2 regions of the Blautia luti genome follow, and region 1 is predicted to be linked to the other one. Evidence: riboswitches for the same ligand, from Rfam matches in the RefSeq annotation. Region 1 holds a riboswitch; the other holds the start of a gene.
What was found. A riboswitch is a leader RNA that binds a small molecule or an ion and turns the genes downstream of it on or off. The one in region 1 is predicted to bind ZMP and ZTP.
Positions count from the first base shown of each region.

Region 2: it holds a riboswitch for ZMP and ZTP, as region 1 does, so the genes downstream of both, R8695_RS01945 (formate--tetrahydrofolate ligase) here and R8695_RS03960 (IMP cyclohydrolase) in region 1, are expected to answer to the same signal.

Region 1 is NZ_AP028156.1:841,763-857,865, reverse strand. Features, by position in the region: gene glyA (serine hydroxymethyltransferase) at 1-275, opposite strand, end outside; gene R8695_RS03985 (iron-containing alcohol dehydrogenase) at 569-1,753, shown strand; tRNA gene R8695_RS03980 (tRNA-Phe) at 2,036-2,108, shown strand; gene R8695_RS03975 (3D domain-containing protein) at 2,206-3,309, opposite strand; tRNA gene R8695_RS03970 (tRNA-Gly) at 3,569-3,641, shown strand; gene R8695_RS03965 (phosphoribosylaminoimidazolecarboxamide formyltransferase) at 4,012-5,196, opposite strand; gene R8695_RS03960 (IMP cyclohydrolase) at 5,248-5,961, opposite strand; ZMP/ZTP riboswitch at 6,019-6,099, opposite strand; gene R8695_RS03955 (peptidoglycan recognition protein family protein) at 6,250-7,098, opposite strand; gene guaB (IMP dehydrogenase) at 7,207-8,664, opposite strand; gene R8695_RS03945 (DUF6106 family protein) at 8,821-9,324, opposite strand; gene groL (chaperonin GroEL) at 9,465-11,084, opposite strand; gene groES (co-chaperone GroES) at 11,141-11,425, opposite strand; gene codY (GTP-sensing pleiotropic transcriptional regulator CodY) at 11,769-12,551, opposite strand; gene topA (type I DNA topoisomerase) at 12,866-14,938, opposite strand; gene dprA (DNA-processing protein DprA) at 14,959-15,852, opposite strand; gene R8695_RS03915 (YifB family Mg chelatase-like AAA ATPase) at 15,873-16,103, opposite strand, start outside.
Region 2 is NZ_AP028156.1:407,069-423,171, reverse strand. Features, by position in the region: gene R8695_RS01965 (GntR family transcriptional regulator) at 1-523, opposite strand, end outside; gene srtB (class B sortase) at 684-1,505, opposite strand; gene R8695_RS01955 (isopeptide-forming domain-containing fimbrial protein) at 1,502-6,163, opposite strand; gene R8695_RS01950 (DUF1700 domain-containing protein) at 6,493-6,939, opposite strand; ZMP/ZTP riboswitch at 7,289-7,374, shown strand; gene R8695_RS01945 (formate--tetrahydrofolate ligase) at 7,542-9,227, shown strand; gene xylB (xylulokinase) at 9,606-11,063, opposite strand; gene R8695_RS01935 (L-fucose/L-arabinose isomerase family protein) at 11,315-12,796, opposite strand; gene R8695_RS01930 (DUF4867 family protein) at 12,889-13,506, opposite strand; gene R8695_RS01925 (AraC family transcriptional regulator) at 13,605-14,453, opposite strand; gene R8695_RS01920 (GatB/YqeY domain-containing protein) at 14,558-14,995, opposite strand; gene R8695_RS01915 (DUF5107 domain-containing protein) at 15,086-16,103, opposite strand, start outside.

The sequences.
Region 1 (16,103 bases):
ACATTTACATATTCACATCCGAATAATTCTTTCGCACGTTCAATTGCAAGAGTTTCTACCTCATCTACACAGGAACATCCTCCGTAAAATCTCTTCCCCGGATATCCTTCTGCATATTTATTTGTAAGGGGGCTTCCCATAGCTGCCATAACTGCTTTACTTACCCAGTTTTCTGAAGCAATCAGCTCAATGTGGGAATTCTGGCGTGCAAACTCCGCCTCGATCAGATCCGCGATATCTTTGTCTGTCTTTGCTACGTCATTGATTGAATACATTTTAATAATCCTCCTTCGTTATATGCTCAGTAATTATCCCGATTATAACGAATTCTATCCATCGTGTCAATTCCAAAAAGACATTTGTCCGCGTATCAAAAATATTTAGATTTTTATTTTTAAATTTTCTAATATTTTTTGACTATTTTTTCATTATTTGCTTTAATATAAAAAAGAAATATTAATCTAATAAATATCCTGCACTTTTTGACAAGCCTTCGTTATGAAACAACGTACTTACCTGATTTGATAAAGTAACTATCACAAAAAATTAAAGGAGGAAACTAAATATTATGAGAAATTTTGAATATTATACCCCAACCCGCATCATCTTCGGCAAAGATACCCACCTTCAGACAGCTTCCCTGCTGAAAGAATATGGTGCACACAAAGTACTTATCCATTACGGCGGTCAGAGTGCTGTCCGTTCAGGACTGATTGATGAAATTACTGCTAATTTAAAAGAGACAGGAATTGAATTTGTCACTCTGGGCGGTGTTGTACCTAACCCTCATCTTTCCAAAGTCCGTGAAGGAATTGAATTATGCAAAAAAGAAAATATAGACTTCATTCTGGCTGTAGGCGGTGGAAGTGTCATTGACTCCTCCAAAGCCATCGGATATGGTGTGGCAGATCCAGACACAGATGTATGGGATTTCTGTCTGAAAAAAGCAACTCCTACCGGTTGCTTGCCCATCGGTGTAGTCCTTACAATCGCAGCTTCCGGAAGTGAGATGAGCAGTTCCAGCGTGATCACAAATGAAGAAACCAAAGAAAAAAGAGGATGTGCAAAAACCGATTACTGCAGACCCAAATTTGCCATTTTAAATCCCCGACTCACTTACACCCTCCCACAGTACCAGACAGAAAGCGGCTGTGTAGATATCCTCATGCACACCATGGAACGCTACTTCGTAAACATTGAAACCATGGAGATCACTGACAGCATCAGCGAATCCCTCATGCAGACTGTTATCTACAACGCCCGCATCCTTATGAAAGAACCGGACAACTACAGCGCCAGAGCCGAAATCATGTGGGCAGGAAGTCTCTCCCACAACGGACTGACAGGATGCGGCACAGGCGGTGGTGACTGGGCATGCCATCAGCTTGAACACGAACTGGGCGGAGTCTACGATGTCACCCACGGTGCCGGTCTGGCAGCAATCTGGGGCAGCTGGGCTCGATATGTCTATCAGGTAAATCCTGAGCGTTTTGCACAGTTCGCAACCAATATATTCGATATCCCCTGCGGAACTGACTTCGAAAAAACAGCTCTTGCAGGAATCGAAGCTATGGAAGACTTCTTCCGCTCCATCAATATGCCCACCAATCTCCACGAACTAGGCCTGGATCTCACCGAACAGGAAATCCACGACCTCGCCTTCAAATGCAGCTTCCACGACACCCGCACCATTGGCGTCTTCAAACAGCTCAACATGAAAGACATAGAAAAGATCTACCTCATGGCAAGATAGCTTTTTCCAATAACAAATAGTTTCTTCCAATAACCAGCTGCGAACAATAAATGTCTTCTGACACATCTGCATGAGGTGTATCAATACTTAGCTTCCTGCCTCCGAAGCCGTGTCAGAAGACATTTATTGTTCGCAGCATCCCCATTAAACGCCCTAATTGTTACTGTTCACTCCGTGCACAGTAACCCCTAATTTTCTCTTTTTTCAAAAAATTCAAAAAATTTCTTGCATTCCCCCACCCAATATGATAATATAAAACCCGTGGTAATTATCACCATCAATGCCCAGATAGCTCAGTTGGTAGAGCAGAGGACTGAAAATCCTCGTGTCGCTGGTTCGATTCCGGCTCTGGGCATTTTTTAATTCCTTTACAAACCAAAATACAAAACGGGTGTATGTCATATGACATACACCCGTTTTTTTATCACTCTATATTATTATAAAAAACACCTTTACTGCAACAGATAAACATCTGTATAATAAACCCCTTTCTCCTCCCCTTCCTCATGAGTCGCAACATAAATATCAATACAATTCTTCTTGATCGCACCTCCACAATCCTCAGCCACATAAACCTGCCCATTGATCACAACCTTGGACCCATATGGAATCTGCGTCGGATCTACAGCAATCGTTCTGTTGGTCGTCGCAGTCACCCCGGTAGAGGTAACTCCATTAGCCCACGGACCGCAACAGATACTGCACGGACAATAATGAGTGATCTTAAATGTACCCAGCGGCTTCAACGATGCATCGGAAGACACAGCAACAGGAGTCCCCACCTGTACTCCATCTACAGAAGGATCCTTAGATGCAGTAACACCATCCACAGCATCAGCGAAAACCCCCTCGCCCTTACTCTTATGGATCACCCCTGCCTCTTCACCATCAACCTTGGCAATCTTTTCCGCTTTCGCTGCTGCCTTGGCAGAAGTGGTCTTCTCCAAAACACTGGTAGGAATATATCCGATCCCTTTCTTTCCATTCTCTTTCTTATAGGATATCTGGCTCCAGATCTCATTAATGGTAGCAAGCCGCTTCACTGAATCCTCCTGGATCACTTCTCCTACCACTTCTCCGTCCTTCTTTCCCGGATAATCCAGAATATCGCTGTCCTTCAACGCAGTAAATGTACCCTTCGTCTCTTCCACCTGATCTCCATTATCTATCTTCGCGGTAGGAATATACCCGATGATCTTCTTCGTGCCATCTTTGGTCTTCTTTTCATAATTCACCTTGCTCCATCCATTATCACAGACAGCCACCCGATCCATGGAAGTTCCCAGATACACCTTCTGAAGTTTCTCTCCATTCTTCCCCGGCTTCAACCGGATATAAGTAGACTTCGCAGAAACAGTTACCGTATCTGACTTCGCCATGACACTCACACTCTTCCCGCTGCCATTATCTATCTCAAAAATCTGAGGCGTCTTGTTATCCTGCTTATAAGAATTCAACGTCCCCTCATAATCCAGGATCTCCGCTGAAGCTGTCACACTCCCGGAAGGAGCCACCAACACCGCACACAGCAAAGCCGCCAGCAATCTTCTCTTCATCAATAAATCACATCTCCTTTATATCGCACAGTCACCTGCCCAAACTCAAACAACCGCCGGATTCCCATCCACATATCCCGGACGCAAACCAGCCCTCAAATCTCCCCCATCATACCACACCCCCTCCCCATTTGCAATTTACCACCCCACAGTTCACCAAAATTTCAAATTCCCGAATTTTTTCGAACAAATTCCAAAAAACATTTGACAAATCCCCACACCTGTAGTAATATATATTTTGTTATTAAGACAACCCAATGCGATAGTGGCGTAGTTGGTAACGCGCGACCTTGCCAAGGTCGAGACCGCGGGTTCGAGCCCCGTCTATCGCTCTTAAAGAATCAGCCAGTTGCTGATTCTTTTTTATTTCCTCTAATTCAGCAGGCACCTTTCTCTGTATCATATTTCACACATACCGTCCTCTTCCTTTCGAACAGTCTCCTATTTTAAATCTGAACACATTTTCCAACAACCAGCGTGGGAGCCAGAAGGTGTTTGACCACATTTGCAGGAGTCTTAGAAAAAGTTAGTGCCTGGGAATCTGCGTTATGTAAAAAAATCTCACTGTCTGAGCCGCTCGTCGGCGAGTTTGAGATTTTTTTACATGCCTTTAGCAGATTCCCAGGCACTTAGTTTTTCTTAGGCTCCGAAACCGCGGTCAAACACCTTCTGGCTCCCGCGCGTCCCCACGCCAAAATTTTCTTAGTGATGGAACAGTCTGATTCCAGTAAAGCTCATCACAATTCCATATTTATTGCAAGTATCAATCACATCCGCATCACGCACAGAACCACCCGGCTGAGCAATGTACTTCACCCCGCTCTTATGCGCACGCTCAATATTATCACTGAATGGGAAGAATGCATCAGATCCCAGTGTAACATCTGTCATCTGATCCAGCCATACACGTTTCTCCTCTTTCGTAAATACTTCCGGTTTCTCTGTGAAAGTTTTCTCCCACATACCGTCAGCAAGTACATCCATATATTCCTCTCCAATGTAAACGTCAATCGCATTGTCACGTTCTGCACGGGAAATCGTCTCTTTAAACGGCAGGTTCAGCACCTTCGGACACTGACGGAGGAACCAGTTATCAGCCTTCTGTCCTGCTAGTCTTGTACAATGTACACGTGACTGCTGTCCTGCACCAACACCAATTGCCTGCCCGTCTTTTACGAAACATACGGAGTTGGACTGTGTATATTTCAGGATGATCAGAGAAATCTTCATATCACGTTTCGCTTCCTCTGTAAGCTCTTTATTCTCAGTCACAATATTGGAAAGCATCTCATCATCGATCACAAGTTCCTGGCGTCCCTGCTCAAAAGTTACGCCAAATACTTCTTTATGTTCCAGTGGAGCCGGTACATAATTTTCATCAATCTGGATCACATTGTAATTGCCTTTTTTCTTCTGTTTCAGAATTTCCAGAGCTTCCTCTGTATATCCAGGTGCGATCACACCGTCAGATACTTCTCTCTTAATAAGAAGTGCAGTATCTTTATCACATACATCTGAAAGAGAAATGAAATCTCCGAAAGAAGACATTCTGTCTGCGCCACGTGCTCTTGCATAAGCACATGCTAACGGGGAAAAATTCTTCCAGTCCATATCATTTACCCAGTAAATCTTCGCCAGAGTCTCTGTAAGAGGAAGCCCCACTGCAGCACCTGCAGGAGATACATGCTTGAAGGATGTTGCCGCCGGAAGTCCTGTAGCTTTCTTCAGGTTTGTTACCAGCTGCCAGCCATTAAATGCATCCAGGAAGTTGATATATCCAGGTCTTCCGGAAAGAACTTTGATCGGAAGTTCTGAATTGTCTGCCATATAAATTTTCGCAGGTTTCTGATTTGGGTTACAGCCATATTTTAATTCGAATTCTTTCATTATATTAATCCTCCGTACGAATCAAATAAGTATTCTGAAATTAATTTTCTGTTATTTATTTTTATTAATAATTTTGCTCTCATAGTTACCTGTTTCAATATCAATATATCTCACAAACAGAGAAACTTTGTTATCTTCATTCAGGCTGTTCCAGAGAAGCTCTGCGAACTCGTCCATGTCATCCGGGATTGCTACCAGTTTCGGCTCTCCCTCGAAGCTTGGAAGTGGATTTCCGTCACATTTATAGGTATGAATGAAATGACCCTCTCCTGCAATGGCATTCTCGTATGCAAATGTATAACGGTTACATGCATCCGGATTTCCATTATTGCTCTTGAGAATTGACATTGCATAGTTGAATCTGCCGTTCTCTACATGCATCACACCGGAAATACGAGGTGTGTAGTTCGGGCCGTCCGGCTCGAATTCCCTGCATCTTAACGCCTGCTCGAAAGTAAGCTGATGATCCATTCCTTCATAGATCGTATCTGTCTGGTCTCCGTTGGTTACGATTGTTTTGTTTCCCAGTACACGTACAGGTGCGTAGATGATCAGGCTTGGATCTGTAAGTTTGGACGGGTCAAATGCCTGTGTGCGGATTCCCTCGCCCTCTTCTACAAATACTCTGTTTCTGCTGTTCTCGCTTCTGCCCATGATGAAATAAGCTGTCACTGCTTTCTTACCGTCTGCAGAACGTCCGATCACAATTCCTCTTCCAGGATAGGAATTCTCTTTCAGTTCTTTTTCCAGTGATAACATTTCCATAATTTTTCTCCTTTTCTTATAAATAAGGTCAAAAAAAGCCTGGGAAACCCTTTATCTCCAGGCTGCCCAGGCGGTCGGCTTATCTCTACGCTGCACTCCCTGTAGGTACTCCTACTTCCGCCAGTCATGCAGGCACTGTTGTGAAAAACTCACACGCTGTTATTATAGTACAATACTTCTTCCGTGATTTCAAGACAAAAATTTTTTTTCCATGCTGATTTTCTATTTTGTTGCTCTTCGCTCCATGCCCGGTAATTCTGCTGCTACCGTTCTGTTATGTTACCTCTTTTAATTACTCTGAAGCGCATAATCCGTTTCAATCTGCGCTGCAATATCTCCTTTCATCTGCGCCCATGCATCCGGATTCTCCACATAGTATTTCGGACAGTCCTTACCTGTGACATCATAATGCCGGATCACATTCTCGGATGTCAGTCCGAATCTGGTGCACAGCCATGCGGTCAGCTTCACCACCGAATCATAGGTAGAATCATTAAATTTCCCCGTTTCATCTGCGTGGCAGCACTCTATGGAAAGTGTATCCACATTCCTTGAATTGGTCGCATAGGACATCTCCGATGTAGGAATACACTGGACCACTTCACCCTCCAGTCCTACCACAAAATGACTGCTCACCTTTGTTTCCTGGGTACTGGCCAGGTTTTCAAAGTAATCCCTGTTGGCCATGGCTGTCGCCCCTGGATTAGCTGTATAATGGATTGCGATATACTGCACACTGCTAATAGGGATCTGAGGTCTGGAATATTCATTGGGCGTGAGCAGCTCTACATCAATATAAGGAGCTCCCTCCTGCATCCACTTTTCAGGACCGTCTGTGCTCCCACTGTCACTTTCTATCTGTTCTTCCTGCTGTCGGCTCATCCAGTATCCTGCAATTACCCCCGCAACTGCCAGAAATACCAGAAAAGCCAGAAATACTCTCAGATTTCTCTGAAAAACTCTGCTGGTTCTGGAAGACTTACGGGTTCCGGCCCTTCTGACAGATACCTTCTTTTTTCGAGGCTTTGCCGGTGAGGTCTTTTGTACTGTGCGGGAAGGTCTGGCACTTTTTCGTACTGTGGTCTGGGTTGTTTTTCCAGTTTTCTTTGTTTCGCTGTTCCCCTTTTTCGAAATCATCTTCTCTTTGGTCACCTGTTTTTGGAAAAAAAGATGCCCCGCAGGAGCAGTGAAAAGATCACCAACCGGATCCTTCCCTGCTGCCAGCCGGGCATATCTTTCTGTTATTTATTTATCATCTACGCTATAGTTCGGAGCTTCCTTTGTAATATGGATATCATGAGGATGTGATTCCTTAAGGGAAGCAGCAGAAATCTTAATAAATCTTCCTGTAGTCTTAAGAGTTTCGATATTCTCGGCTCCACAGTAACCCATACCGGAACGAAGACCACCCATAAGCTGGAATACAGTGTCCTCCACATGTCCCTTGTAAGCAACACGTCCTTCTACACCTTCCGGAACAAGCTTCTTCGCATTCTCCTGGAAATAACGGTCTTTACTTCCATTCTCCATAGCAGCGATAGATCCCATACCACGGTATACTTTATATTTTCTTCCCTGATACAGTTCGAATGTTCCCGGGCTCTCATCGCATCCTGCGAACATGCTTCCCATCATGCAAACATTAGCTCCTGCTGCGATGGCTTTCGTGATATCTCCTGAATATTTGATACCACCATCTGCAATAACCGGAATGCCATAGCGGTTGGCAACTTCATAGCAGTCCATAACTGCTGTGATCTGCGGAACACCGATACCTGCAACAACACGGGTAGTACAGATAGATCCAGGTCCGATACCTACCTTCACTGCATCTACACCGGCATCGATCAGAGCCTTTGTAGCAGCACCTGTAGCAACATTTCCTGCAATTACCTGAAGGTCAGGATATGCGGCCTTGATCTCACGTACAGCTTTCAGAATGTTCTCTGAATGGCCATGTGCAGAGTCGATTACGATCACATCTACAGAAGCCTTTACCAGTGCTTCCACACGTGCCAGGACATTCGCTGTGATTCCCACTGCTGCACCGCAGAGCAGACGTCCCTGCTCATCTTTGGCTGCCAGAGGGTATTTGATCTGTTTTTCAATATCTTTGATGGTGATTAAACCTTTTAAATTAAAGTTGTCGTCTACAATGGGTAATTTCTCTTTACGGGATTTGGCGAGGATCTTCTTTGCCTCTTCCAAGGTGATTCCTTCTTTGGCTGTGATCAGTCCTTCAGAAGTCATGCACTCTTTAATCTTCTTAGTGAAATCTGTCTCAAATTTCAGATCACGGTTGGTGATGATACCGACCAGCTTTCTGCCTTCTGTGATCGGCACACCGGAGATACGGAACTTCGCCATTAACTCATCTGCGTCCTTAAGTGTATGTTCAGGAGATAAATAGAAAGGATCTGTGATAACACCATTCTCAGAACGTTTTACCTTATCTACCTCTTCTGCCTGTGCTTCAATGGACATATTCTTATGAATGATACCGATACCGCCCTGACGCGCCATGGCGATTGCCATACGATGCTCTGTTACCGTATCCATACCTGCACTCATCATAGGAATATTCAGTTTGATTTTTTTGGTTAAGTACGTTGTAACATCTACCTGATTCGGAATTACCTTTGAATATGCCGGAACTAACAGAACGTCATCAAAAGTAATGCCTTCACCAATGATAGTACCCATTGCATTTCCTCCCTTGCGTATATGAAATTAATTTAGTAATAAAAAGTAACTATCCTGCAGTCTGTTGTGAAGTTACTGAACAGTTACAATAAAAATAAGGAACCAGTAACTGGTCCTTTATTTTGTGTAACAGTGTAACAAAAATCAGATTCCGTGTCAATCCAAAAAAACTTTGCTGGGTGCTGAATTTTTCATAGCCTGTGCCAGTTTCTCATCCGGCTCCAGGATGATCTTGCAGGTATCCCCGTCCAGTCTGGTAATAACACCGTAGCGTTTATGTTCCGGATTTCCTGATGAAAAATCCAGTACTTTCATCTTCTGATTTCCATTATAGTAGTCCATTCTGTGTGAATTTAACGGTGCTGCCAGGTCTGCATCTGACAGTTTGAAACTCTTTACTCTTTTTCTCTTGGTCTTCGCCATAACCATATCAATGTCGAAATCTCCATTGATAAACAGATATTCATATTCCACATCTGTCTTCGGGATCACGAAATAGCACGCAATTCCCAGTATGATCGCTGCGATAAGAAGCAGCGGAGTGATAAAAAGTCCTGCAAAAACAGCCAGTGCTGTCAGAACGATCAGACCGTATTTCACCAGACTGTCTTTAGCTGTGCGTTCTCTTTTTACCAGAAGTTCTGAATACAGATCACCCATTCTTCTTTTCTCCTTTTCTTGTGTTCCGGTTCCGGACATTCCGGACCTTTGAGGTTCATTATATCATAAAACGGAACCATCGTCTATGACGACGGTCCCGTTTTCATGTGAAGATTGTATGTCTAAATTATTTTATAAGATTACATCATTCCCATTCCCGGGTTAGCAGCCGGTGCAGGTGTATCTTCTTTAATAATTGCAACAGCAGATTCTGTTGTCAGTAATGTAGATGCAACACTTGTAGCATTCTGAAGAGCGCTTCTTGTAACCTTTGCAGGGTCAAGGATACCTTCACCTACCATGTCTACATATCTTTCGTTCAGGGCATCGAAACCGATTCCCGGTTCGGATTCTCTTACTTTGTTGATGATTACGGAGCCTTCCAGTCCTGCATTTGCAGCAATGCGGTACAGAGGAGCTTCCAGAGCTTTCAGGATGATGTTTGCACCTGTCTTCTCGTCACCTTCCAGAGTTGCAGCAAGTTTTGCAACTTCTTTGGATGCGTGGATGTAAGCAGATCCGCCACCTGCGATGATACCTTCTTCTACTGCTGCTCTTGTAGCTGCAAGAGCATCTTCCAGACGAAGTTTCGCTTCTTTCATTTCTGTTTCAGTGGAAGCACCAACACGGATAACAGCTACGCCGCCAGCCAGTTTTGCAAGTCTTTCCTGTAATTTTTCTTTATCGAATTCAGATTTTGTTTCTTCGATCTGTCCACGGATCTGAGCAACACGGTTTGCGATTGCATCTTTGTCACCCATACCATCAACGATAACTGTGTTCTCTTTTGCAACTTTAACAGATTTTGCACGTCCTAACTGTTCCATAGTTGCATCTTTCAGTTCCAGACCAACTTCTTCTGAAATTACCTGGCCGCCTGTAAGGATTGCAATATCCTGAAGCATTTCTTTTCTTCTGTCGCCATATCCCGGAGCTTTGACAGCTACTACCTGGAATGTTCCTCTTAATTTGTTTACGATCAGGGTTGTAAGAGCTTCACCTTCTACATCTTCAGCGATGATGAGAAGTTTCGCACCAACTTTTACGATCTGCTCCAGTAATGGAAGGATTTCCTGGATGTTGCTGATCTTCTTGTCTGTGATCAGGATATATGGATCTTCCAGGTTTGCTTCCATTTTTTCCATGTCTGTTGACATGTATGCGGAAACATATCCACGGTCAAACTGCATACCTTCTACCAGGTCAAGTTCTGTGTGCATTGTCTTGGATTCTTCTACTGTGATAACGCCGTCTTTGGAAACTTTTTCCATAGCATCTGCTACTAACTGTCCAACAGTCTCATCGCTTGCGGAAATAGATGCAACGTTTGCGATCTGTTTCTTGCCGCTGATTGTCTGGCTCATGTTCTTGATTGCTTCTACAGCTACATCTGTAGCTTTCTTCATTCCTTTTCTGAGGATGATCGGGTTAGCGCCTGCTGCCAGGTTTCTCATTCCTTCGTGAACCATAGCCTGTGCAAGAACAGTAGCTGTTGTTGTACCATCACCTGCTACATCGTTTGTTTTGGAAGCAACTTCTTTGATCAGCTGAGCTCCCATGTTTTCGAATCCATCTTCCAGTTCGATTTCTTTTGCGATTGTAACACCGTCGTTTGTGATAAGCGGAGCACCGTATGGTTTGTCAAGAACTACGTTTCTTCCTTTCGGTCCTAATGTTACTCTTACTGTATCTGCTAATTTATTTACACCAGCTTCAAGAGCTGCTCTGGCTTCTGCGCCGAATTTAATTTCTTTTGCCATGATAAAATGACCTCCTGTTTAAATTCTGATCTTTCTATATTACTGTCTGTTGTGTCTTATTTAACGATTGCAAGAATATCATTCTGTTTTACAATGATGTATTCTGTGCCGTCCATCTTTACTTCTGTTCCTGAATATTTGGAGTAGATAACTTTATCACCTACAGCTACTTCCATTTTTACTTCTTTGCCATCAACTACTCCGCCAGGTCCTACAGCTACTACTTCTGCCTGCTGTGGTTTCTCCTGTGCCTGTCCCGGAAGAACGATTCCGGATTTTGTTGTTTCTTCTGCTTCAACCTGTTTTAATACAACTCTGTCACCTAAAGGTACTAATGTCATGATCTATAATCCTCCTTTAATCTCCGAATGATTGCCGCCTTTTTCAGCAGCTGTTCCGGCATCTGTCAAACCCTGCCGATTTTTGCTAGCACTCTTTTACCTCGAGTGCTAATCACTGTCCTTATATTATTGAAAAAGGGGTAATTTCGCAAGTTGTTTTAGCATTATATTTTTAATGATATTCTCTTTTTTACTCTTATTTACTCTGTTTTTCTCTTGTTTTCTTAATTTACAAATAATTTTATTCAGAAAAACTTTCTGCCCGAGACCAAAAAAAGCCCCGGCGTTCAGGCCTGTATAAAAGCTGATACACCGGAGCTTCTCTTTTCATATCGTGTCTTTATTATTTCTTATTTCTCTGTGCCTTGATCTCTTCCAGTTCATCAAAGATCACTTCATTGAGTACCTTAATGTAGGTTCCCTTCATACCGGAAGATCTGGATTCGATCACACCTGCACTTTCAAATTTCCTCAGTGCATTTACAATAACAGATCGGGTGATTCCCACGCGGTCTGCGATCTTGCTGGCAACCAGGATTCCCTCATCCCCGTCCAGCTCATCAAAAATGTGGATGATCGCTTCCAGTTCGGAGAAGGAAAGTGTATTAAAGGCTGATTTCACTACCTGCTGTTTCCTGTCTTCTTCGGCATTCTCTTCATGGACAGCACGCATCATCTCAAGTCCTACCACTGTAGTTCCATATTCACTGACGATAATATCCTCAATATCATACGGTTTATCGAAACGATACATAAATACAGTACCCAGTCTTTCACCTGCAATATCAATAGGATTGATGATTCCCTGATAGCTTCCTGAAACATGCTCAAATCCTAATGTCTGAAGATTCACGTTCTCTTTCGTGGACAGAACACCAAGAAATCTTTCATTTAATAAGGAGTCCACATAACCTCCGACCTTATCCTCAATAAGCTCTGTAATTTCTTCCACTCCTGGACATAAACTGACGCCCAGAACCTTTCCTTTCTTACTGAGCACCAGAATATTAGAACTCAGGGTTTCCATCAGGACCTGGCAGATATCGTTGAAAACTACCTTACTGGAACTGCTGTTATGCAGAAGTTTGTTGATTTTTCTTGTTTTATCCAGCAACTGAACGCTCATGTTGTCCTCCTTTCGCTATGGAGCTGTAAGCCCCGGTAATTGCTGTTTTTCTACTTATAGTTTAATATTACACGTTCCAAGTATAAATTGCAAGATAAATTTTACTATTTTTCATTTTATCTTTGCTTTTCTGAAAATAGATTTCTTTCCCAAATATTATTCAACAAATACAGTTTAACTGCCGGAAAATATCTGCTTACACAGGCATTCCTGTAAATAGGGTTCTCCTGATTCCGGTCTTCCAGAAAACCAAAACAGCAGAAGAGATCCTCATTCTGCTGCTTTTATTGGAAAATTATATTCAATTGCTGTAATTATTTCTCTTCCGATGGTTTCGACTCTACATATCCACAGGTTTCCTGGCTGCATGCCAGTTTATTCCCCTTTTCCACCATGTAGCTTCCACATTTCGGGCATTTCTTCACAGATGGTTTCTGCCAGGACATAAAATCACATTCCGGATTATCCTCGCATCCGTAATATTTACGTCCTTTTTTGGTCTTTTTCAGTACCAGTTCCTTGCCGCATTTCGGACAAGGCACACCGATCTTCTCGAAATATGGCTTGGTATTTCTGCATTCCGGGAATCCCGGGCATGCCAGAAAACGTCCGTGAGGACCATATTTGATCACCATGTTTCTGCCGCAATTGTCACAGATCACATCTGTCACTTCGTCCTGGATATCTACTTTCTCCAGTTCTTCCTCTGCTGCATCTACATCTTTCTTCAGATCCGGATAGAAATTGCTTACTACAGTTTTCCATTTCACAGTTCCTGCTGCCACACAGTCCAGAAGACCTTCCATGGTGGCTGTAAAGTTTACATCAACAATACTCGGAAATGCCTGCTTCATAATATTGTTGACCACTTCACCCAGCTCTGTGACATAAAGATTCTTCTGCTCTTTCGCCACATAACGACGGCTGATAATGGTGGTGATGGTCGGCGCATAGGTACTTGGACGTCCAATTCCCAATTCTTCCATGGTCTTTACCAGGGACGCCTCTGTATAATGAGCCGGCGGCTGGGTGAAATGCTGTTCCGGTTTCAATTCTTTCAGAGACAGCTTCATCCCTTTCTCCAGGCTCTGGTTCAGCACATTTCCCTTCTTCTGATCCTCCTCATCTGTATACACAGACATAAATCCATCGAAAGCGATCTTGGACGCAGATACTGTAAATACATACTCATCTGCCCCGATCTTCACAGAAGTTGTTTCATATCGGGCAGGTGCCATACGGCTTGCTGCAAAGCGCTTCCAGATCAGCTGATACAGACGGAACTGATCTCTGGAAAGTGATTCCTTCAGGGCTGCCGGTGTGCGGGTAATATCCGTAGGGCGGATGGCTTCATGGGCATCCTGGATCTTCTGACCTTTTTTTACTGTTTTTTCTGTTCTGGATACGTAGTTCTCTCCGTACTGGGCAGTGATGTATTCTCTTGCAGCGGAATCTGCTTCCTCTGAAATACGGGTGGAATCTGTACGCAGATAGGAGATCACACCTACAGTGCCGCTTCCCTTGATATCAATTCCTTCATAAAGCTGCTGTGCCAGACGCATGGTTTTCTGTGTAGAAAAATTCAGCGTCTTCGCAGCTTCCTGCTGCAGAGTACTTGTTGTAAACGGAAGAGGTGCATTTTTGATCCTCTCGCCCTTTTTCACTTCTGTGATCTCATATTCTTTATCCTTAAGAGAGGCAAGAAGTGCATCCATCTCCTCTTTATTATGGATACTCATCTTCTTATCTGTACCGTAGAATTTCGCCTGCAGAGGCTTCTTCTCACCTTTTACCTGGAATTCTCCCTCCAGGCTCCAGTATTCTTCCGGGATAAATGCATTGATCTCATCCTCTCTGTCACAGATGATACGCAGCGCTACTGACTGCACACGTCCTGCACTTAAGCCTCTTTTTACCTTCGCCCATAACAGTGGGCTGATGGTATAACCTACCATACGGTCCAGCATTCGTCTGGCCTGCTGTGCATCTACCAGATCCATATCCAGATCTCTTGCCTGTTTGATGGACGCTTTTACTGCAGTCTTGGTGATCTCATTGAAAGTAATCCTGTGCATTTTCTTCGGGTCTTCCTTCAGTGCCTGCATCAGATGCCAGGAAATTGCTTCTCCCTCACGGTCGGGGTCAGTTGCCAGATAGATCTTGTCTGCTTTCTTGGCTGACTTGCGAAGTTTGGCCAGAAGTTCACCCTTTCCGCGGATCGTAATATATTTCGGTTCAAAATCATGTTCTACATCTATTCCAAACTGACTTTTCGGAAAATCCCGAACATGTCCGTTGGATGCTTCCACATCGTAATTGGACCCAAGAAATTTCTTGATTGTTTTTACTTTTGCAGGTGATTCCACTATCACCAGATATTTTGCCATGTTACCTCTCCTAGTTATAATTAATCGATATCTGTTCTTACATAATAATGTCTGCCTGTTTCCCTGATCAGCCCCCTCAGCATCAGTTCCACCAGACAATTGCTCACCCTGGCCGGAGAAAAACCTGTTTTTCTCACAATATGATCAGGGTTTTTGGGTCGTAAATCGAGACAACTATACACCATATTCAAATCACTTGCAAGTCCTAAGTTATTTTTTTCCGGTGTTTTTCTGTCGCCTTTTGGGGATATCCCAAGTTCTTCCAGGATGATTTCCGGAGTGTAGGCGATCCCTGCTCCATCGTAGATCAGCTTATGGCAGCCTGTGCTCAATGCGTCCGTAACAGCCCCCGGAATGGCGAAAACCATCTTCCCCTGTTCCAGCGCAAAGCCTGCTGTGATCAGGGATCCGCTGTTCTCTTTCGCCTCCACTATCAGAACAGCATCGGACAGCGCGCTGATGATCCGGTTCCTGGCCGGAAAGCACCACTGCATGGGCGGGCTTCCCGGCGGACATTCACTGAGTATCCCTCCGCTCTCCCACAGGATCCTCTCATACAGTTTCCTGTTGGATCTGGGATAACATACATCCACGCCACTTCCAAGTACTGCAAATGTAGGCATCTTCCCTTCCAGGGCTCCTTTATGTCCTTCTGAATCGATCCCTAGCGCCATCCCGCTGATGATCTGTACTCCCGCAGCACTTAGAAACTTCGCATAGCGAAAAGCCTGGATCCTTCCGTAAGGACTGCACATTCTGGCACCAATGACTGCCACAGACGGACGTTCCTGAGAGGGAAGCTGCCCCTTCACATACAAAGCTGCAGGCATGGAAGAATACTGCAAGAGCTTCTGTGGGTACTCCTTATCTGTTTTCTTTATACAGCGGATCATCTGTGTACTGTTTCCTTCCATATAAAATACCTCCTGATGCCTTATTTTATGACAGAATCTTTTTCCAGTGCACGATAGGACAAAGCCTCTCCTACATGATGGCTGGCGATCACTTCTTCCCCTTCCATATCGGCGATGGTACGTGCCACTTTCAGAAGCCTGTGATAGGATCTGGCACTGAATGAAATCCTGTCAAAAGCCATTGCCAGCAGCCTGGATGCACTGTCTGTCACAGGGCAGTATCTGTCGATCATCCTGCTCTGAAGCTGTCC
Region 2 (16,103 bases), 430 kb from region 1:
AGATTCCCTGAATGAACACATATGGAATCTGAAATTTATCCAGATTCTGATAAAGATTCCTGTGTTTGCAGACCATTTCACTTTTACTTGGCTCAATGATCAGACCATCGATATCCTTTTTCAGCAATTCCTCCAGACATTTTGCCTCTTTCTGACGGCTGTTTCCTGTATTTTTCAGGATAATGCTGTATCCTCTTTCAGACAGTACATTGTCCATTCCCTGAATCAGCCTTGGGAAAATATAGTCAGAAATATAAGTAGTAACTACTGCTATATTCTTGGACTTCCGGATATGGCTCATATTCTCAGAGCAGAATGTCCCTTTTCCGTGAAATGCTTCTACATATCCATCCTGTTCCAGTATCCCCAGTGCTTTCCGCACCGTATGCCTGCTGAGAGAATATTTCTGTGAAAGTTCATTTTCTGAAGGAAGCTTTTCCCCCGGGCAGATAGCACCTGAAACAATGTCTGCCTTCAGCTGCTCCATCAGGGAAAAATATTTAGGCTTTCCATTCTCTGTCATGTTTTCTTCCCTCCTGTACTTAGGATACAACTTGTACGCATGTGTGAACAAGTTGTTTTTTATGCACAAATTATACAAAATATCAGGAGAGTTTTCATTACTTTTTTCGGTCTTTTTATGTGAATCAGAAAAATTTCTGTTTTAATTGCAAAGACCATATCTACTTACGGGCACTATACTGACTCCAGGACAGAGTATTTCTCAGATTCCCATGAACCGCCATTCTCACTGTCTGGTCCAGTCTGGAATTACACGTAACCAGTGTGACAATCTGCCGATCTGAGCGAGGCATGATCCCTGTATCATAGAGAGAATGGTTTTTCAGTAGCATAAGCTGTTCTCTGTATGCATTTCCTGACAGATCATATCCGTACTCAAATGCTGTACTTCCTTCCTGCGCCTGTTCTACGGAGAAGATTCGATAGGTGTATTTCTTTTCAGGTGTAATGATCTCAAATTCAGGATATTGTTCCAGATAAGCAGGATCTTCATAACGGTTCAGATTGGCAAACATCATATTTCCCTGCATATTATGGCCATACAGAAAACTGTGGGAATCCGAGAAATCTTTCCTGTTCGCTTTTCCAAGAAAAATGCAGCCGAACAGATTCTCCTCATCCTGAAAGTTATGCTTCAGATAAAATTCATCATCGTCTCCCTGCACTACAGGGTAAGAAATATCCGCTCCCGGGACAGTAATCCAGGCAACTGTCCGGGGATTGATCTTTCTTAAATTTTCCCAGGAAATCCCGAAGGATTCCCTGATCTTTTGTTTTTTATTTTTCTCCTTTCGTTTCTTCTGTTTCACAGCATGATCTTCAGATGTCTGTTCACTTGTATGGGCAGTTTGTTCTATCTGCTTCCAGTTTTCTTCTGCTTCTTTATTTTGTCTGTGGCTGGTTATATAGAAACTTCCGCAATAGAACATCAACCCTGCCGCAGCCAGGATCATCCCCACTGCAAATGCTTTCAGCCGTTTCATTTCTTTTTTGTTCCTCTGGCTGTCTTTCTATATACGGCAATACCGCCGGTCATCATGAGAATTCCCAGGATTCCAATAATGCTCATGATCTTAAATGGTCTTACATCTCCTGTTTTGGATATTCCTGCTACAGATCCTCCGCCGTAATTTCCATAGCCGGACCCTGAAGAATATCCGCTGCTTCCTCCGTTACCTGAAGAATATCCGCCGGATCCTCCTTTGTCTGATCCGCTGTTGTTTCCAGTTCCGTTGTTTCCGTTTCCATTGTTTCCATTTCCATTATCTCCGTTGCCGTTGTTTCCGTTTCCGCTGTCTCCATTTCCATTGTTTCCGTTTCCATTATCTCCATTACCATTATCTCCGTCCCCGTTACCATTATCTCCGTCCCCGTTGGTTCTCGTTACGGTAACTTCATTTTCGTCAGAGACTTCCCCGGAAAGATCTCCGCTGGCTCCTGCACAGTTTCTGATCGTCTGTGTTCCGTCAGTTTCCAGTTCAAAGAGCACCTCATAGCATACTTCCATAGTATCTCTGTCTGACAGGCCTGTTCCTGTTCGGATAACGAAACCTGTATCTGAACTGTCGATCACTGTATCTTTCAGGATCTCTCCATTTTTCTTTATTACAATACTTTCCGGATTCAATGTTGCTCCTGGAGTGCTGATCTCATCTTTTATCACGATATTTTCTTCTGTGATATTCTCTTTTAACTGGCGCACAGCCAGTTTATAGTATCCTTTTTCCCCTGATACATATTCTTTCTTGTCGGATTCTTTTACGATTTCCAGAGCAGGCCGTATGATCTCTGTCTCTGTTTCATCAGAACCAGGATTATTTTCCCTGCTGTCTGCCACTGCTGTATTACAAACCTTGAAATCTTCCTGGCCTTCTTCTGTTACTTTTACCTGATACTGTACAGTCATGGATTTCTGTTCTGTACAGTTCAGAGGATTGGGCATTACCTGCTCCAGAATGCCGCCACGGTCATTATCACAGATACTGTAGACTTCGTCTTTAATCAGGTTTCGGCCTGTCCGCAGAAGAAATCCATGCTCTCCGTTCTCTGCCGCTCCATTGATCTGCTCTCCGTTTTCATCCAGGAGTACAATAGAATCCGGCAGCAGGCTTACTCCCTCAGAATCCATCGTATCCTCAAGGGTTACTTCCCTTGCCACGCATCCTTTCTGTTCCTGGGTCATCTTTACTCGATATGTAATGATATCACCGTATTTACAGATTTCCTGGTCTGCTGTTTTTTCCACATGAATTACCGGGGAATTCACCCAGATCTTCGCTGATGCCTTTACAACCTGTGCATTGTCCGCATAGGCCTGTGCTGTATTTACAACCTCCATTCCATTGATACTGTCAGAAGCTGTACAGCGGAATTTCACAGTTACAGGTGTCTGATATGGAAGATCTGAAATTGTTACGATCCATCCATTCTCCTGCCGTGTTACCTGGCACTCCACTGCTTTTTCCACAGTTTCGTTATAATTATCCGGATCCTGCTGATTTCCTGCATCATCTGTTCCTGCCACAGGATTCTGAATCACAGCTGGTACTCCTTCTACAGTAACAGCACCTTCCTCTCCTGACAAAACCAGACCTTCCGGTATGGAACTGTCACTGATCACCACATTTCTGGCTATGGAACCTTTCTGAAGATTATTGACAGTTACCAGATAATCAATCTGTTCTCCCACCCGGAATTCGTTTTCCGCACGTCCGTCTCCATTTTCCAGATATGGATTCTGAAAACTTTTCTGAATATCCAAAGCTGCAGTGTTTACATAAATTTCCGCATCATCGGATGTTTCCGGTGCATTTTCTGCCTGTACATTGGCAATGTTAATACTTTCCATTCCATTCACTTCCTCTGTAACTGTACAATGGAAAGTAATCGTTACAGGGCAGCCGGAGGGAAGATCTGAAATATTCAGTCTCCAGCCTGCATCTTCCGGAAGAAGTTCATAACTTACTTCTTTTTCCTCTGTCTCATTATAGTATTCCGGATTCAGCTCATTGGGAGTATCCTCAGTTCCTGCTACAGACTGAATCACGCTCTGTGGGATTCCATCCACAGATACACTGTCTTCAGATGTCAAGGCAAGTCCCTGAGGCATCTGTGTATCCCATACAGTCACATTTCTGGCTATGGTTCCCTGATTTACATTTTCAACCTTTACCGTATATTCTACTTTTTCTCCTACCTGCCACTCATAATGGTCTGCAGTCTTCTCAATGCTGAATGATCCGGTATTTACATAAACTTCCGTATCATCTTCCTGTTCTGCAGCATTTGACGCAGATGCTCCTGCCGCATTCACACTTTCATGTCCATTGGCAGTTTCCTGTGCTGTACAATGGAAGATCAGCGTAACCGGCTGGCTGTACGGAAGGTAAGAGCAGTAGAATCTGAAACCTTTTTCATCCGCTTCCATATGTGATTCCACAGGACGGATCTCATATGCCTGACCAGACTTCTTATCCGGTACAGGATAATTGACCTGCTGCTGTACTCCCAGGATTTCTATACTGTCAGTTCCTCCTGCCAGCACCAGACCTTCCGGAAGCCCGATATCCGTTATATTGACATCTTTCGCAATGGTTCCCGCTTCTGTGTTATTTACAACAATACGGTAGACAACTTCACCGCCCTGCTGCCATTCATATTTATCTGCAGTCTTATTAATCTCAAACTGCGGACTGTTGGGCCATACTTCTGCCATATCCCTGCGGTACTGCTGTTCTCCTGTTTCCGGGTCGATCATATTTCCTGCTGTAGCTGTAGCAATATTTTCCAGTTCCTGACCATTAGATTCTTCCAGTGCCTGGCATCTGAACTGTACTGTGATCGTTTCATTATATCTGAGAACCGGGCATTCCACTCTCCATCCATTGTCTGCTGCAGACAATACAGCTGACGCAGCGCCGGGACTTGTCTGTACACTGTACTGTCCTTCCAGAAGCTGAAGTCCTGCCGGTATTTCATCTGTGAGCACTACATCTGCAGCCCATACATTCTGTTTTTTCTCAGTCACTGTTACTGTATAATCGATGATGTCTCCTGTCATCCATTCATATCTGGATACATTTTTCTCTACCTGAAGATCCGGCTGGATGATTCCCTTCACCCAGACTGTATCTGTGTTCATAGTATCACCTGTTCCATTAGTACGTTCATAAGTCATGGACGCACTGTTAGGGATCAGAAGTGTACAGCCATCCTGCTGCAGATACTCTGCCGAATTGAAATCAGATTCTGTCTTTCTATGGACCCTCAGGGCAAATGTATACACCTGATTGTCAGTAAAACTCTCCGGTGCCAGACTTTCCGGTTTCGCACTGCAGGTAATAGTCTGTCCCTCCACGGCGATGTCAAACAGCCCTGTTACATCCAGACCTGTATCATTGATAACAGAAACCTTAGATGCATCATCTATAGTAAGACAATCCTCCAATGTGTCCCTGATCACAAATGTTTTCAGCTTGTTCGGAGTAGTCTCTGCCTGGATCATATACTGAAATTCTTCACAGTCATTAATTGTAAATGGCTGTTCTTTCCCGGCTGCTTCTGCCTGGTCCCAGGTACATCCAGCTTCTCCCACACGTTTCTCCGGTGCCTTTTTCATCTCCACATCTCCGAAACAATAGGAAGTAAAGTCGAAATATGCATATGCTTTACAGATTTTCTGCCCCTGGAAATTAGCGCAGTAACTGTTTCCATCCGGATCCAGATATTTCTTTTTCATGTTTTCTGCCCATTTCTTCTGGGAACCGGCTTTCTCGATCCCATCCTGGCGGCTTTGATCCCATTTGTCCAGTCTGTACTGATGGCTGAATTCTACAGTGAAATTATCTGTGTTGTAAAACAGATTCAGCCATCCTCTGGGGTCATCCGGCTCTATGGCTGTCACAGGTGATACTACATAATTTCCGTCCACAGTCAGGAAATCATTATCTTTCAGCAAATACACATTATCCAGTCCACTGTCTGACGGAATACGCACGCCCTGTCCTGCGTCAATATCCCGAATAGTTCCATGACCGCTGATAGACAGCGGTTCATCCGTTCCGTGTTTCAGAAACTGGAAATTAACTTTCGCATATCCCACAGAATAAATAAAAACCCCAATGCTGTTCTTAGAAAAACCTACTATTGGATATGCTTCATTATCTTTCCACGCAAAGGTAAGCCCTCCCTGATTCTGAACAATGGATTCCGGAGTACGCATATCGTATCGCGGTTCTGCGTTCTCTACTCCCAGAAGTGTCATGCGGACATCTACAATGTTCCCGTTGGCATCTTTTCCTACGTTGTTGTAACGCATTCCTGCGCTTCCAGGCTTATAGTCAGATGTTACACGAACGCATTCGGTATCACGGTCACTTTTTCCATTATCCGAAAAAGCTTCTCTGTCCAGGTTATCACATCCAAAGGATTCATAGGTTGAGACTCCCGGCTGAAATTTCATGCTGAACCGATATCCGTAATCTACTTTTTTATCCTCGTCCCATATTTCTACAGAATCAGAGGAAGCTGCCCGCACAATGCAGGCCGGAAGCAGGGCGCAGACCGCCTGCAGAGCGAATAGGACTGCCAGACAGAATGCTGTCAGGACAGAGCCTCTGTGAAATGTTTTTGAGTTGTTCATGATAGACTCCTTTCTTTAAGACTTTTAATAAATTTGATTTTTCTGCCTTTCATGGCAGGATTAGAGAATAGGGAAAATATGTTTGAAATGCGTGAATAAAGAATAAAATGGATAAAGACTCGTAGATCAGAAACTAAATGATTACTATTTGAGTCAAACGGATATTCGTAATAAATACTGCACTCCCGTCAAACTGAAACAGGAATTTTGAATAAAGATTTTTGAATAAAAGTTCTTAAATAAAAATTTTCAGGAATGGATTTTCAGATTTCAGAATTGAAATTTTAGACACCAGACTTTCCAGAAGGAAAGCCTGATGATGATATTTATTAATTAGTACGCTTCTTAATCCAGGAAAGGATTGAAAGAACGATAGTCAGAACAATAAAGAATGGAAGCACCGCTCCTATAACCAGCAGGATCAGGATCATGGCAAGGACCGCGCCTACGATCACCACTGCCTTTCCCTGCCAGGTGGAAAGATCCAGGATCTTCTTCCATCTTTTCTCCGGCTGGACAGACTCTTCTACACCGCTTCCATAGCTGGAATACTGCCCGTATCCTGCCTGCGGCTGGCTGTCTTCTGTTTCTATAAGAGTTTTCGCAATAAGTCTGGGATCACCAAGTTCACCCAGAACATCCTCTTCTGTACGTCCCTTTCTGACCTGGGACTGAATATAATCTTCATAATATCTTATGTGTGCCTCAGCTTTACCTTCCTGCATCTGCCCGGCAAGCTGATTTCTCAGAATAGTTAGAAATTCGGTTCTGTTCATTTACCTAATCTCCTGTACATGGGATTTTGTGGTTTTATTTTATCATACTTCTTTCAGATGGCAACTAATATAATCATAAATTTTTTATGAAAAACTTATAAACTGCTGTTCTTCACTTCTTTCTCAGTAATACAATGCTGTAAAATAACTTTTTTATTCACAAATATGTTTATTTTTTAACAGGCTCATAATTATATAAACGAGACACTATTTCATCAACTTCTTTTCTGTTCTTCATTATTATTGAATTTGCATAAATTTCATCCAGATTATCTAATTTTTTTGACATTTTCGCAAGATTTTCTTGACATTTTTTTCTCAAAATGCTATATTGTATTCATCAATTGGAGGAACCTTCGAGTACTGACGGAAAGAGTGGAATGCAAACCACGGGGAGTCGGAGGTTTGTAAATGCCGACCGTCTGGGCAGTATTTGAAGTTTTCAGATACTGCCCTTTTTATTTGGTGAACTTTTATTTTAAATTTTTCATCAGACTGTCAGATCCGGTTTCTCTGATGAGTATTTTTTCGTTGCTGAGAATAAAGTAAAGTGATTAGCAACAGTTTTTCATGTTATGCGGAGACGAAAGGAGAAAAACATTATGGGATTCAAATCAGACATCGAGATCGCACAGGAATGCGAAATGCTTCCAATCACTGAGATTGCGGAGAAAGCAGGTATTGATGACAAATATCTGGAACAGTACGGAAAATACAAAGCAAAGATCGACTACAATCTCTTAAGAGAGACAGATAAACCCAATGGAAAGCTGATCCTCATGACAGCTATCAACCCGACTCCAGCCGGAGAAGGAAAAACTACTACAACTGTAGGTCTTGCAGATGCTATGCAGAAACTTGGCAAGAACGTTATGGTAGCTCTTCGTGAGCCATCCTTAGGACCGGTATTCGGAGTAAAAGGTGGTGCAGCAGGTGGTGGATATGCACAGGTTGTTCCTATGGAAGATATCAACCTTCACTTCACAGGTGACTTCCATGCAATTGGTGCAGCAAACAACTTACTTGCAGCTATGATCGATAACCATATTTTCCAGGGCAACGCATTAAACATCGACCCACGTAAGATCACATGGAAGAGATGCGTAGATATGAACGACCGTCAGCTTCGTAACGTAGTAGACGGCCTTGGTGGAAGAACAAACGGTATGCCTCGTGAAGACGGATACGACATCACAGTTGCATCTGAGATCATGGCAGTTCTCTGTCTTGCAAGTGACATCAAAGACCTGAAAGAAAGATTATCCAAGATCATCATCGGATATACATATGGTAAAGTTTCTGAGCAGAAACCTGTAACAGCCGGTGACCTTCATGCAGAAGGTGCTATGACAGCTCTGTTAAAAGATGCCCTGAAACCAAACCTTGTACAGACTCTGGAACACGTTCCTGCAATCGTACACGGCGGACCATTCGCCAACATCGCTCACGGATGTAACTCCGTAACAGCTACAAAGATGGCTCTGAAACTTGCTGATTATGCGATCACAGAGGCTGGTTTCGGTGCAGACCTTGGTGCTGAGAAATTCCTCGACATCAAATGCCGTATGGCAGGCTTAAAACCAAGTGCAGTTGTTATCGTAGCTACAGTACGTGCTCTGAAATACAACGGCGGTGTTCCAAAAGCTGACCTCAACAACGAGAACCTGGAAGCACTTGAGAAAGGTCTTCCAAACCTGCTCAAACATGTATCCAACATCAAGAATGTATACAAACTGCCATGTGTAGTTGCTATCAATGCATTCCCTACAGATACAAAAGCAGAGCTTGATCTTGTAGAAGCAAAATGTAAAGAACTCGGCGTTAATGTTGCTCTTTCTGAAGTATGGGCAAAAGGCGGCGAAGGCGGAATCAAACTTGCGGAAGAAGTAATCCGTCTTGCTGAAGAACCAAATGACTTCTCCTATGCATATGAACTGGAAGGTTCTATCGAAGACAAACTGAACCAGATCGTTCAGAAAGTTTACGGAGGTAAGAGAGTTGTTCTGACAGCAAACGCTCAGAAACAGGCAAAACAGTTAGAGGCTCTTGGCTTCGGCAACTGCCCGATCTGTGTAGCTAAAACTCAGTACAGTTTAACAGATGACCAGACCAAACTTGGCGCTCCGACAGACTTCGAAGTTACAGTACGTAATCTGAAGATTTCTGCTGGTGCTGGATTTATCGTAGCCCTCACAGGTGAGATCATGACCATGCCAGGTCTGCCGAAAGTTCCGGCTGCTGAGAGAATCGACGTAGACGAAACAGGTAAGATCACAGGTCTGTTCTAAGCTTACAGAACTCAATCAAAACCAAAAAATTCATATTTATATATGATATATGTCCAGATGATTTTACAGGCGGGAAGATTTCCCGCCTGTTTTTATGCTGTACCCCTGCTTCAATCATGTTCTATTTTACAGGTTTTATTATCGTGCTGTTTTACGCACAAAAATACCGCTGTAGTTTTTTGTCTACAGCGGCATTTATATTTATACCATCTCTATATCGTCAAGCGGATATTCGCAATCCGCTTCGCTACGCGGCTCTACACCGAATAACTGCTCCGCAGTTTATCAGAAGGAGCTTGCACTCCTCCTGATACAAGCAAGTCCCCACCCACTGCTTATTGCTTTTCGCAATTGAAGCAGGGGACTTACTTGATTCGGTTAAAATAACGGTTTCATAGCCGGATACAGAGTTCTGAATTTCTGGTATCTTTCTTCATATTTACCTACCAGTTCAGGATCTGGTTCTACTGTATCTACAACCTTGGCAAATTTCTTACCGATTGTTTCTACGTCCGGGTAAGCACCGCAGCCTACTGCTGCAAGCATTGCACCACCCATGGATGGTCCTTCTTCGTTCTCCAGGACATCAACTTTCAGGTTCATAACATTTGCAATGATCTTCTTCCACAGTGAACTCTTAGCTCCGCCGCCGCAGATCTTGGTTCTTTCGATCTTGATTCCAAGGCTTCTTGCAACTTCCAGGGAATCACGAAGTCCGAATGCAACACCTTCCAGAACAGCCTGTGTCATATCTGCTCTTGTGCTGTCCATGGACATTCCAAAGAATACACCTCTTGCATCAGGGTTGTTGTGTGGAGAACGCTCTCCCATCAGATATGGAAGGAAGAATACATTGTTCTCTCCAAGTTTCTGGATTGGAGCCTGCTCTGCTGCGAAATCTTTTGTGTGAAGAATTTCTTCTGCCCACCATTTGTTGCAGGAGGCTGCACTGAGCATACATCCCATCAGATGATAGCTTCCATCTGCATGGCAGAAAGAATGAAGTGCATTGTTTTCGTCCACACCAAATTTCCTGCTGGAAATAAATACAGTTCCGGATGTTCCAAGAGAAATATTACACTGTCCGTCACCAACTGTACCAGTTCCTACAGCAGCAGCTGCATTGTCACCTGCACCTGCAACAACTTTTACATTTTCACCGAATCCAAGTTCTTTTGCGAGCTCCGGTTTCAGAGTTCCTACTACTTCCCAGCTCTCATACAGTTTTGGAAGCTGTTCTTCTGTGATTCCACAGATCTCCAGCATTTCTTTTGACCAGCAGCGATTCTTTACATCAAGAAGAAGCATACCGGAAGCATCGGAAACATCTGTACAGAAAGAACCTGACAAACGATATGCCAGATAGTCCTTTGGCAGCATGATCTTTACTACTTTCTTAAAGTTCTCCGGCTCATTTTTCTGCATCCAGAGGATCTTCGGTGCCGTGAAGCCTGCGAAAGCGATATTTGCTGTGTACTCAGAGAGTTTATCTTTTCCGATCACTGTGTTCAGGTATTCTGTCTCTTCACCTGTACGTCCGTCATTCCAGAGGATTGCAGGACGAATTACATTGTCGTCTTTGTCAAGTGTTACAAGACCATGCATCTGGCCGCCGAAACCGATTCCGGCTACCTGAGTTTTGTCGATATCCTTTGTCAGTTCCTTCATACCTTCCATGCTCTGTGCAAACCAGTCTTCCGGTTTCTGCTCAGACCAGCCTGGATGCGGGAAATATAATGGATATTCTCTGGATACGATGTTGCAGATTTTTCCTGACTCTTCCATAAGAAGAAGTTTTACAGCGGAAGTACCAAGGTCAATACCGATATAATACATAATACTTACTCCTTTTCTTTTATCCTGCTGTTCACATACTATCTTCAGCAAACAGCCTGATTCTTTTCTGTGCAAATAAATTGAAAACCTGTTAATTCTTACTGACTCAATTTCTCATATTCATCTAATCTAATACATCCCAGGGTAAAACCCCGGGATGCCCTATGATTAATCGTGTCAGTTTATTTATTCTTTATTCAGATTTGTACATATCCGGGGATATTCACAATCCACTCTGCTAATTCTAAGTATTAGCCCCAAGGATTCTCTGTCGGGTATCTTACACCTGCCGGCTGGTTGTAACCGATCTTATTTACATCGATTCCAAGTAATTTAAGTACTTCATAGAAAAGTTTTCCATAATGTCCGAACATAACAGCTCCGTGATGCGGATAGTTGCCTTCGATCAGAACATGACGGTAGAATCTTCCCATTTCTTTGATAGCGAAAATACCAATACCACCGAATGATCTTGTAGGTACATCCAGGATTTCACCTTCTGCGGCATAAGATACAAGTTCACCCTGAGAGTTGCACTGTAAACGATAGAATGTGATATCAGAAGCAGCGATATCGCCTTCAAGTGTTCCTCTTGTGAAGTCTGGCTCAGATCCTTCCGGCTCAAGAAGTCTGTGCTGGATCAGCTGATATTTAACTGCTCTGGATTTGCACATCTTGCACTCCGGAGTATTTCCACAATGGAATCCCATGAATGTATCAGTAAGTTTATAATCATATTTTCCTTTGATATCTTCATCATAGATATACTGTGGAACAGAGTTGTTGATGTCAAGCAGTGTAACTGCATCATTGGAAATACAAATTCCGATATATTCGCTGAGTGCTCCGTAAATATCAACCTCACAGGCTACCGGAATTCCTCTTGATCCAAGGCGGCTGTTTACATAGCAAGGCTCAAATCCAAACTGTGACGGGAATGCAGGCCAGCATTTGTCAGCAAATGCAACGTATTTTCTTGCTCCCTTATGAGCTTCTGCCCAGTCAAGAAGAGTAAGTTCGAACTGTGCCATCTTAACATTAAGATCTGCATAATAATTGCCTTCGCCCATCTCTTTTGCCATATCTGCGCAAACTTCCGGGATACGAGGATCGTTTTCATGCTCTTTGAATGCAACAAGAAGGTCAAGTTCTGAGTTCTCTTCGATCTCAACACCCAGTTCATAGAGTCCTTTGATCGGTGCGTTACATGCAAAGAAGTCCTGAGGACGTGGTCCGAAAGTAATGATCTTCAGGTTACGAACACCGATAACTGCACGTGCGATCGGAACGAAATCAGCAATCATCTGGGAAATATCTGTAGCTGTTCCAACCGGATATTCTGGAATATATGCTTCCAGATGACGCATTTTCAGGTTGTATGAGCAGTTCAGCATACCACAGTAAGCATCACCTCTGCCATTGATCATGTCGCCGTCGCCTTCTGCTGCAGCTACATACATGCAAGGTCCGTCAAATCTTTCTGCGATCAGTGTTTCAGGAGTTTCAGGTCCGAAGTTTCCAAGGAAAACAACCAGTGCATTACACTCTGCTTTGTTTACATCTTCAAGAGCTTTCTCCATGTCTTTCTCATTCTCAACAGTTACAGGACATTCGTAAAGTTCACCCTGATAAGCTGCTTTGATCGCTGCACGTCTCTTTTCAGAAAGCTGAATCGGGAAACAGTCACGGCTTACTGCGATTAATCCAAGTTTTACTACTGGTATATTGTTCATAGTATCAATTCCTCCATTTTGATATGTATTTATGTGATTTCATTAATCATTTACTATATTCCGGCACTCTGCTTACGCAGATTCTGAAAGACTCAGTCGATGGTAATATTCTCACCGCGAAGTCCGTTTACTGCACCTTCAATCGCTGCATCTTCATGTGCGATGAGCCATTTGTTCTTCGCTGTCAGAAGGCTGTCCTCGCCAGTCTTTGCTGTTTCAAATGTGAGATCTGTATTGGTTCCTGCCGGAAGTACTACTACACACTGGAAACCGCCGTCCTGTACATTGCATGGTGCATAATGAAGTGTGGTTGCATATACCTCAATGCCTGTTCCTGCCGGTACAAGGAATGCTTCAATCTTGGAAGTGTCATATGTAAGTTCATCTGTGATATCCTGCTGGCTTCCGATCAGCAGTACCAGATCTGTTACTGCTACATTGATCTCTGAGCTGCGGTGATATTCTACTGCATTTAACTTCTTATTATGTCCGTTGCAGTATCCAATCTCTACCGGGATTCCTCCGAATCCTTTGTTCTGTAATTCTTTGGCTACATCCAGAGCTTCCAGTTCTTCTACAGAAGGAACATAAACCACATCATCCGGAACCGGTGTGTGTTTCATCTCTTTAAGAAGTGCACTGAAATCATACCCTTCCAGAACTTTTCCGTATTTACGGAAGGAAGCATCTGCTACATTCTGAATCTTCACCTGTAAAACCTCCTTTTCCCCTTTCGGGGGTGTCACGTTATCTTTATTGTGGTTTGAGTATAGCAGACAGGCACTTCTCTTTTCGCCAGTTTTCTTGACTATTCTATGGCATTTTTTTGACCTTTTTGATTTTCCTGCCTGCGCATCTCACTTGGCAGGATTCCGTATCTTTTCTGAAATTCCCCGGAAAATCCCCTGCTGCTGCAGAATCCGTTATCCAGTGCAATCTGACTAATAGTATGGTCCGTATTCAGCAAATCTCTATACGCATATGCCATACGAATATCCTGCAGATAAGTTTTATAGTTGATTTTTGCATATTTTTGGAACATTCGCGACAAATATGCATCAGAATACCCAAATGTAGCTGCAAGCTCAGAAAGTTTCAGATCTTCTTTGTAATGTTCACGCATATATGTGGTAATTTTTGACAAAACATCCAGGCGGCGGCTGTGGCGTATCTCCTTCTCCTTCGCCTCTGTCACACGATAATCCCGGATCAGAATATACATGATCTCATAGAAAATAGACATTGTTTTAAACTCATATCCAGTTTCCCTGTCCACATATGTCTTATAAAGTTTCTTGATCAAAGACGTCAATTTCTTATCTGTTGTCTCCTCCTGCCCCCGGAAACGAATGAATCTCTGCGCTGTAAAATAGTTCTCAAACTGTTTCAGCGGGATCTGCAGAACCACTGTCTGGTTCTTCTCCGGTGCATGGATCGAATGGATCTCATTGGAATTGATAATGATCTGTTCTCCTGCCTTCAGCGGGTATTCTTCTTTATTTACAAAAAAATCCAGGCTTCCGGCCAGAACCGCAAAAATTTCGATGGAAGTATGCCAGTGCTTTTCCCGCACATAATTTCCATTTCCCCCTTCAAACAAAAACACCTTAAAAGGAAATCCTTCATCCGGAATGATCAGTTCATGCTGAAATTCCAAACCTCTCACCTCTCTTCAGTAAAATAAAAAAAACGCAGCATCCCTGCTTTCACATGATACTGCGGTATTTTTCACTATGATCTCCAACTGTGGTCAGATACGGATTATTTACAGATTTCTGCAACTACCTGGTTGATCACTTTTCCGTCTGCCTTGCCTTTCAGATCTGCCATAACAGCTTTCATGATCTGGCCTTTATTCTTTGTTGCAAGAACATCTGCAAATTTCTCCTCCAGATACACTTTGATCTCTGCCGCATCCATCTGCTTCGGAGCATATTTGGCAATTACATCATATCTTGCCTGATATTCAGCTTTCAGATCCTCACGGCTCTCCGGGCAGGTATCCAGCTGTTCTTTTACAGATTTCAGCTCTTTCAAGATCACTCTGTCTACCAGATCACTCTTAATATCATCGCGGCATCCTTCATCAATAGCTACTTTCTTAACTGCTGAGATCAGGGAAGATACTGCTTCCTTTGTTACTTTATCTTTGGCTTTCATAGCTGCAACCATGTCTTTTCTTAATGCTTCAAGTTCCATTTTTATTCCTCCTCATTTCCAGCTGTTATAACAGAACTGTACTTTTTACTCTGATAATCAGCATACCACGATTTATCTGAAAATCCAATGCTAATTCGCACGAAAATTAAATTTATGCGGAAGTTTTCCCTTTTTTTTGTATACACTTTCATACAGTTCCTGCCAGATCTCTCCCAGGTAATCTTCGCCCACGCGGATATCATCGGGTATCAGACCACCTTTACTTTCCAGCAGATCAAGGGCTTTTTTGTCCTGTTTCAAACCATGAAGAGCCTGAATATATCCCAGTTTCAGTCTGCCATCTTCCTGTTCTTCCTTATCAAGTTTCCGGTAGAAACGGCTCAGTTCTTCATATTTCCCGGACAGCAGCAGGATCCGGAATCCCTCCTTCAGATAGGACAGTTCTTTACGTTTAAACGCCATTCCCTGAAGAATATATGTGCCTGCCTGATCTTTGTCATTCTGCATCAGTTTCACACAGCTTAAGCCATGAAATGCCCATGCACTTTCCCGTAATTTCAGAGAATCTCTGAAAGCTTTCTCTGCCTTCTCATAATTTTCCCTGCAGTAATATCCCAGTCCAAGCTGGTAATACGCGTACCAGTTCTGTGCATTTTCTTCTATATGAGTTTCCAGAAAATCCACATTTGTCTCATCGATCAGAAATTCATTCGGTGTTTCCAGCGGTTGTGGACAATGTAAAATTCCTGTTTCAAAAAAGCGTTTCCAGTTTTTCAGAGACTCTGCTTCCTTCGGAATTTCGCTCTGTGATTCATCTGTATTTTCTTCCATGAATTTCAGATGTTTTGTTCCTTCTCCATGGGTGACAAGCCCACCATATACGCTGCCTTTGTATACAAGCTGTGCTTCTTTTCGTGACATTTCTTTAGAAGTTTCCAGTTTCTCTTTCAGCTTCTCATGTAACCCGGACTCAAGGATTCTTTCCGTTACCAGTGCTGTACGCTCTTTATATTCTTTCTCAAGTACTCCCTCGGAAATATCAACAGAACCATACTGTTCCATCCACTCCCAGGCTGTATGGGGTGCCATGGGAATGCAGCCATACTGAGTTTTTCCAAGGCCTGCCTGAATCTCTACATAACGTCCT